DNA from 2 places in the Rhizobium sp. BK181 genome. Region 2 is predicted to be linked to the other one. Evidence: predicted binding sites of a transcription regulator. Region 2 holds the regulator's gene; the other holds the start of a gene.
The links. The regulator LexA, encoded in region 2, represses DNA repair genes until DNA is damaged. The targets are predictions, from matches to a motif close to TGTTCNNNNTGTGTTCNG.
Positions count from the first base shown of each region.

Region 1: a site for LexA is predicted at 2,171-2,188, ahead of uvrA (excinuclease ABC subunit UvrA). Genes of this name have one in related genera too.

Region 1 is NZ_JACHZA010000013.1:134,052-138,264, forward strand. It holds gene uvrA (excinuclease ABC subunit UvrA) at 1-2,050, opposite strand, end outside; gene FHT77_RS23700 (single-stranded DNA-binding protein) at 2,300-2,836, shown strand; gene FHT77_RS23705 (hypothetical protein) at 3,154-3,549, shown strand; gene FHT77_RS23710 (MarC family protein) at 3,546-4,187, opposite strand.
Region 2 is NZ_JACHZA010000011.1:50,642-54,854, reverse strand. It holds gene FHT77_RS21705 (ComEC/Rec2 family competence protein) at 1-1,554, shown strand, start outside; gene lexA (transcriptional repressor LexA) at 1,535-2,251, opposite strand; gene FHT77_RS21695 (VOC family protein) at 2,452-3,336, shown strand; gene kdsA (3-deoxy-8-phosphooctulonate synthase) at 3,333-4,175, shown strand.

The sequences.
Region 1 (4,213 bases), on a different contig from region 2:
CGCGCCGCGCGGCAGATTTATACAGCGTCTCGATCAGGAACGTGGACTTGCCGCCCCCCGATACGCCGGTAACGGCCGTAAAGACGCCGAGAGGGATGGAGGCGGTGACATTCTTCAGATTGTTGCCGCGGGCACCGACGACCTTGATCTCCTTGCCCTTCTTGGGCTTGCGCCGTTCGTCTGGAACCGGAACGCCGAGTTCACCGGACAGATATTTGCCGGTCAGCGACTTCGGGTTCGCCATGATCTCTTGCGGCGTACCGTGGGCGATCACCTGGCCACCATGGATGCCGGCCGCCGGACCGATGTCGACGACATCGTCGGCGGTCAAGATCGCGTCCTCGTCATGCTCGACCACGATCACGGTATTGCCGATATCACGAAGGTGCTTCAGCGTATCGAGCAATCGAGCGTTGTCGCGCTGATGCAGGCCGATCGACGGCTCGTCGAGGACATACAAGACGCCGGTCAGGCCGGAACCGATCTGCGACGCCAGCCGGATGCGCTGGCTCTCGCCACCGGACAAGGTTCCGGAGTTTCGCGACAGGCTGAGATAGTCCAGGCCGACGTCATTGAGGAAGCGCAGGCGGTCGCGGATCTCCTTCAGGATGCGAACGGCAATCTCATTCTGCTTGGCGCTCAGCGACTGCGGCAGAACTTCGAACCAGTCTCGGGCGACGCGGATCGACATGTCGGTCACCTGGCCGATATGCAGCGCGTTGATCTTGACAGCAAGTGCCTCCGGCTTCAGGCGATAGCCGCCGCAAGACGGGCAGGGGGCGGCCGACATATAACGCTCGATTTCCTCGCGCGCCCAGGCGGAATCCGTCTCCTTCCAGCGGCGCTCGAGATTGGTGATGATGCCCTCGAAATTCTTATGCGTGGTATAAGACCGCGCACCATCGGCATAGTGGAACTCGATCTTCTCGTCGGTGCCATTCAGGATGACGTCCTTGACCATATCGGACAGATCGTTCCACCGCGCACCGAGCTTGAAGCCGTAGTGTTTACCGAGGGCCTCCAGCGTCTGGTTGTAATAGGGCGATGTCGACTTCGCCCACGGCGCAATGGCGCCATCGCGTAGCGTGCGCTCAGGCTCGGGCACAATCAGATTGGCGTCGATCTTCTGCTGTGCGCCAAGACCGTCGCAGGTCGGGCAGGCGCCGGCTGGATTGTTGAAGGAAAAAAGCCGCGGCTCGATCTCGGGAATGGTGAAGCCCGACACCGGACAGGCGAATTTTTCCGAGAAGAGGACTCGCTCGTGCGTTTCGTTGAGCGACTTGTTGGCAGACCCGCCGGCGGCGGTTTCTTCCAGCGGCAACGGCTTGTCGGCGAACTCCGCAACGGCCAAGCCGTCGGCAAGCCTTAGCGAGGTCTCGAAGCTGTCTGCGAGGCGCGATGCCATATCGGGGCGGACGACAATGCGGTCGACCACGATATCGATATCGTGCTTGTACTTCTTATCCAGGGCTGGGACGTCCGCGATCTCGTAGAACTGGCCATCGACCTTCACGCGCTGGAAGCCCTTCTTCATCAGGTCCGCCAGCTCTTTCTTGTACTCGCCCTTACGCCCGCGCACGAGCGGCGCGAGGATGTAGAGACGCGTGCCTTCCCCGAACTCCAGCACGCGGTCGACCATCTGGCTGACCGTCTGGCTCTCGATCGGTAGCCCGGTTGCAGGCGAATACGGTATGCCGACGCGCGCAAAGAGCAGACGCATGTAGTCGTAGATCTCGGTTACCGTACCGACCGTCGAGCGCGGATTGCGCGAGGTCGTCTTCTGCTCGATCGAAATCGCCGGCGACAGGCCGTCGATTTGATCGACGTCGGGCTTCTGCATCATTTCGAGGAACTGGCGCGCATAGGCCGACAGGCTTTCGACATAGCGCCTCTGGCCTTCCGCATAGATCGTATCGAAGGCAAGCGACGACTTTCCGGATCCCGAAAGACCGGTCATGACGATCAGTTTGTTTCGCGGCAGATCGAGATCGATGCCCTTCAAATTGTGCTCGCGCGCGCCGCGGATGGAAATCGTCTTCAGTTCGCTCATCGTCTTCTGCTTCTGTGCTGGAACCAGCCCCTTATTTAGTGATGCCGGCTGGCGAGTCGAGGCTCAATGTCCGTCTGCTGCAAGGTTTTCGATTCGGTTGACAGGATCATAGGGATAAACTAGAACAAATAAAGAACAAAATTCTCTGTGGATGAACCGGCTATGGGCGCCCATCGCCGGCGCCCTATGGTTTAAGGTGCACCGATTGTTTCAAGCGCCGCCGGGCAGGGCGGCAGGTAAGGTGAAAGTATGGCTGGCAGCGTAAACAAGGTAATTCTGATCGGGAACGTGGGCGCTGACCCCGAAATCCGGCGGACCCAGGATGGCCGGCCGATCGCCAATCTTCGCATCGCGACGTCCGAGACCTGGCGCGACCGCAACTCTGGCGAACGCCGCGAGAAGACGGAATGGCATACTGTCGTGGTCTTCAACGAGGGCCTCTGCAAGGTCGTCGAGCAGTATGTAAAGAAAGGCGCCAAGCTCTATATCGAGGGTGCGCTGCAGACCCGCAAGTGGCAGGACCAGAATGGCCAGGACCGCTATTCTACGGAAGTCGTTTTACAGGGCTTCGGCTCGACGCTGACGATGCTCGACGGTCGCGGCGAGGGCGGAGGCGCAAGCTCCGGCTTTGGCGGCGGTCGCGGCAGCAATGCCGGCGGTGGCGATTTCGGTGGCGGCGGTGGCTACGGCGACGATTACGGCGCGCCCTCGCAATCGTCCGGTCGCAGCAGCGGCGGTAGCGGCGGAAACTTCTCGCGCGATCTCGACGACGATATCCCGTTCTGATCGAAGCCGTCATCGACGGCATCTATGACGGCGCGCCGAGAGGTGCGCCGAACGCGTTTTGGCTCGAGGCTTGGCGCAGCCGGCTCTTTCTCACAGGCCCAAGACTTCAGCCGGACCGGGCCCATCTCGGCAGCGCCCGGTCACCATTCCATCGCGATACCTCAGTCGAATAGGCGGACGCGATGCATTTCAGTCGATCATTCTAGTCAAAGTGACGGCGCCTCACTCTCCGAAAGGATAGGCACGGCTGGGTTCTCAAATCTCCAGACCCGCGCGATATTCGTAGGATGAGAGAAGCGAACTCCCAATTTCGGTCAATGACGGCCAGTGCTGCGAGAACGATGGTCGCGGACGACCTTCTTGAATTGGGGTTGGATCTCGACCGCCTGAGCGAAAACCACTTGCGGACGCTGTGGGGCGAATTCAAGTCTCTCCGCGCAGAGGAGCCGCACATCAGATCTGTCGCAATCCGGATTTTCGTCTGGTACGTGGTTGAGAGCAAACTGTTCAACTCCGCCGCGATGCGCAGGTCTGGCGCCATCGGCAGATCAATCGCCACGATGAGGGCATGGGCCGAAACCGATCCGGCACTGACCTCGGTCGTGCTTCGCGAAGCCGAGGCAGTAAAGTTATTCCTTTATCAAATATTCGAACGGGCCGATGCGCCTCGGCAAACGATCCTGGAAGCACAAAAGCGCCTACTCCAGGCCTAGCCCGCGGGCATTGTGACCAAGGTGGACTTCAGGCCATCAACCACGAATTGCGTTGCCAGCGCGGCCAGGATGACGCCGAGAAGGCGCGTCAGAATTGCGCGCCCCGTAACACCCAGGAAACGATCGACTCTTTCAGCGACAAGCAAGGAGAAAAAGAGCAGTAGCAGGTTCGATGCAAGGACGATGATCAATTGCGCGCGCTCGATGGAGCTGTGCATTGACCCGGCAATCAGGATGGTCGCGGAAATCGCGCCGGGACCGGCGATTAGCGGAATCGCCAACGGAAAAACCGAAATATTATGGATATGATCGATGGTGATTGCGGCCGTGCTCGTCTTCTCCTTGCGGTCCTGCCGCTTCTCGAAAACCATTTCAAACGCAATCCAGAACAAGAGAAGGCCACCGGCGATGCGAAAGGCGCCGATCGAGATGCCGAGGACCCCGAGTACACTCGCGCCGAACAGCGCGAAGATGGCAAGGATGACAAGGGCGATGATCGAGCCGCGCAGCGCCACCTGCTTTCGCTGGCTACGGCTCATACCGGTGGTTAGGCCGAGGAAGATTGGCGCGAGGCCAGGCGGATCGATGGTGACAAGCAGCGTCGTGAAGGCGTTGATCAGTTGGTCGGCGCTTGCCATTGTCCCTCCATGAGCCCATATAAACG
Region 2 (4,213 bases):
GTCACCGACGAGCGGCGCGCGATCTCGCGGGAAACCACCGACGCGCTGCGACAGGCGGGTCTGGCGCATATCGTGGCAATCTCCGGTCTCAACATGGCGCTCTCCGCGGGTATCTTCTTCGTCGGCCTACGCCAACTGCTGAGCCTGTTTCCATCCGTTACGCAGGCGTACCCGACCAAGAAGATTGCAGCTGCTGGCGCGCTCGTCGCCCTGACAGCCTATTACATGATCTCGGGCTTTGCGGTCTCGGCAGAGCGAGCCTTCATCATGATGGCAATCATGCTGGCCGCTGTATTCTTCGACAGGCCGTCAATCAGTCTACGCAACATTGCCCTATCGGCTTGGGTGATTCTGCTCTTGTCTCCATCCGAGGCGCTAGGCCCGAGCTTCCAGATGTCATTTGCGGCGACTCTTGCGCTGGTTGCCGGTTATGCGATGTGGTCGAAGCGAGCCGCGCGCGAACATCCCTTGCTGCAAGTCAGGGCAGTGAAGCCCGTAGTTTTTGTCGCACGCTTCTTTGCTGGCATCCTCCTTTCCTCAATGATCGGAGGCTTCTCGACCGCGCTCTTTGCAGTCGAACATTTCCATCGGCTCAGCGCTTATGGATTGCCCGCAAATCTCATGGCCATGCCGGTAATCTCCTTCGTGGTGATGCCTATGGGCATGTTCGCGATGCTGCTGACGCCGTTTGGCCTCGATGTCGTTCCCTGGAAAATCGCCGGGTTCGGGCTCGAAATTGTGATCGCCATTGCAAAGATGGTCTCGGGATGGGGCGGCAACGTCGATATCGGTCGATTGCCGGTTTGGTACTTTCCTGTCGCCGTCGCAGGCTTCCTCGTGCTTGCGCTTCTGCGCACCAGACTGCGGTACCTTGGCGCTGTTGCGATCGCGTTGGCAACTCTGTTCGTTGTGCTCGCGCCGTCCAGACCGGCGCCAGATTTCATCATTGCCGAGGATGGCGGTCTCGTCGCGATTGTCGACAATCAGGTTATTGCTTCCAACCGGACGCGCCCACCCGACTTCATTTTCGACCAATGGCGAAGGGCTCTGGTTGCGGAGCAAGCCCGGCCGCCGCTCCTGATAGAGGGTGTCAAACCGGTCCGCCGGCGAGACGGCGACGGCAAGCCTCGGAGGCTCTCGGCCGACGAATTGCATAACGCTCGCAACGCGTTGCGGCAGGTCGTTGCGAGAGGCGTTGAGAACCGTTTCGTCTGCCTGAAAGGCGCTTGGTGCACAGCGGCGCACGACAGCGGCTACGTTCTGACGATCGTCGAAGATCCCGCCTACGTCGGCGCTGCCTGCGACACCGCCGACATCGTCGTTACACCCGCTCGCCTGCGCGCAAGCGAATGCCGGTCAGGTGCATTGTTGTTCACGGGGGAAACCTTGCGCCGCTCGGGTGCGGCAGAGATACGAATAGACGAACAGGGAACGCCTGTCGTGACGACGGCCTACAAGACACTTGACCGGCCCTGGATGCGGCATCGGGCATACAATTGGCGAAGCGGCACCTTCGATGGAGAGCCGCCTGTCTTTAGTGATAGCGGCGAATGAGGCCGACCAGCTTGCCCTGAACCTTGACGCGATCGGGTCCGAAAATACGCGTTTCATAAGCCGGGTTCGCAGCTTCAAGCGCGATCGAAGCGCCCTTGCGGCGGAAGCGCTTGAGGGTTGCTTCCTCGTCATCGACAAGTGCGACAACAATATCGCCGGCGTTGGCGGTGCTGCCGTTGCGGATAATCACCGTATCGCCGTCGAAGATGCCGGCCTCGATCATCGAGTCACCCTTCACCTCGAGCGCATAATGCTCGCCTGGGCCAAGCATGTCGGCCGGAACCGTGATGTCGTGCGTATTGTTCTGGATTGCAGAAATTGGCACGCCTGCAGCGATCCGCCCCATAACAGGTACAGAGGCCGAATTGCCATTGTCCGCATGCGCGGCCGGCTTTGGCGGCGCGACCGGTTGAGGTTTGCCAAGGCTGCCCTCGATCACGCTCGGCGAGAAACCGCGGCGCGGCTGGAGACTGGGATTATATGCCTCTGGCAGCTTGATGACCTCCAGAGCGCGGGCTCGATTCGGCAGTCGGCGAATGAAGCCGCGTTCTTCCAGCGCCGTAATCAGGCGGTGGATGCCCGACTTCGACGCGAGATCGAGAGCGTCCTTCATTTCGTCGAAAGATGGGGGGACACCGGACTCCTTCATTCGTTCGTGAATGAAGAGAAGAAGCTCCTGTTGCTTGCGCGTCAGCATCGAAGTTGAACCCCAGAGTTGTGAAACAAAGCCAGAACAGACACTATATGTTCCATATGTGTTCTGCAAGTACCTAAATTTTCGTAAAACTTGCCTGCAACTTGTTCAGTTTTTGCGTCGCTTTTGAGTGAATGCGGAGAAGGGGGTTGCATTGTTCTCTTGCCCGGCGCACATCTTCGCAAATCCCCGGGGAGTTTGCCATGAGCGAAGCACATCCGCTGGACCACATTGTGCTGCCGGTGTCCAACATCAGGCTTGCGCGCGAGCGCCTCGGAATGCTGGGATTCACCGTCGCGCCAGATGCGCGGCACCCGTTCGGAACAGAGAACGCCTGTATCTTCTTCGCCGACGAAACTTATCTGGAGCCACTGGGCGTCGCCAGCCTTGAACTGCACGAGGCGTCGGCGAGGAAGGGCAACGTCTTCACCGCGCGTGACCGTGCCTTTCGGTTTCGATGCGGCGAGGATGGACTGTCCGCAGTGGTCTTCGCGACGGGGGACGCCGACCGCGACCACGCTAGATTCCTTGGGGAGAAGATCAACGGCGGTGAGATGCTGCAGTTCGAGCGGCCGATGAAGATGCCCGACGGCTCGGAAGCCACTGCTGCATTCAAACTCGCGTTCGCAGTTGACCTGCGCGCACCTGATTTCTTTTTTTTCACCTGCCAGAGGGTCAATCCGCTGCCTGCCGATCGAAGGGCACTGCAAGTGCACCCAAATGGCGTGGGCGGGATCGCGGAGATCGTTCTTGGCGCGCCGGACCCAAAGGCGTTTGGACCATTTGTGCGCGCGGCGGCGCACGGCCTGACGGTGATCAACGAGGCCTTTGGTGTAAGTGTTGCAACGCCCAACGCCAGGATCATCGTTCTGTCCCCCGATGGACTGGATGCCTACTTCGATATTTCTGCTCCCTCAGACGATCGCGGCCTTCGCGGCGTTGCCGTTGTTTTCAAGGTCGGTGATCTCGCCGTGACAGAAGCGCATTTGGCTGCTAACGGGATGACCTACACGCGCAAGAACAATCGAATTCTGGTGAAGGCAGCGCCCGGGCAGGGTGCGCTCTTCGCCTTCGAGGAGAAACGATGAGCCAGACAAATTCCGAAGTCGCGGTCGGCGAAGGCGCCGGCCGCGTCACCTTTTCGAATACCGGCAAGCTGTCGCTGATTGCCGGACCGTGTCAGATGGAGAGCCGCGAACATGCGTTCATGGTCGCCGGTGTATTGAAGGAGCTTTGCGACAAGCTTGGTCTCGGCCTTGTCTACAAGTCCTCCTTTGACAAGGCGAACCGGACATCGCTCTCCGCCCAGCGCGGCATCGGCCTTGATAAGGCGCTGGAGGTTTTTTCCGACCTCAAGAAGGAATACGGTTTTCCTGTCCTGACCGACATCCATACCGAGGAGCAGTGCACCGAGGTGGCGACGGTCGTCGACGTCCTGCAGATCCCGGCCTTTCTCAGTCGCCAGACAGACCTGCTGGTCGCAGCCGCCAAAACCGGTCGCACAATCAACGTCAAGAAGGGCCAGTTCCTTGCCCCTTGGGACATGAAGAATGTCTTGAACAAGCTCAATTCCAGCGGCAACCCGAATATCCTGCTTTGCGAGCGCGGCGCTTCCTTCGGCTACAACACGCTGGTCTCCGATATGCGCTCGCTGCCGATCATGGCGGCGATGGGCGCCCCTGTTGTTTTCGACGCCACCCATTCGGTGCAGCAGCCCGGAGGGCAGGGTGGTTCCAGCGGCGGCCAGCGCGAATTCGTGGAGACGCTGGCGCGCGCGGCCGTTGCCGTCGGTGTCGCCGGTGTGTTCGTCGAAACGCACGAAGATCCTGACAACGCGCCGTCTGACGGTCCGAACATGGTCTATCTCAAGGACATGCCGAGGCTTCTCGAAAAGCTCCTGGCCTTCGACGCGATCGCGAAAACCTGACGTTCAAAAGACTGACATGTTCGTGTAATAGGCCACGC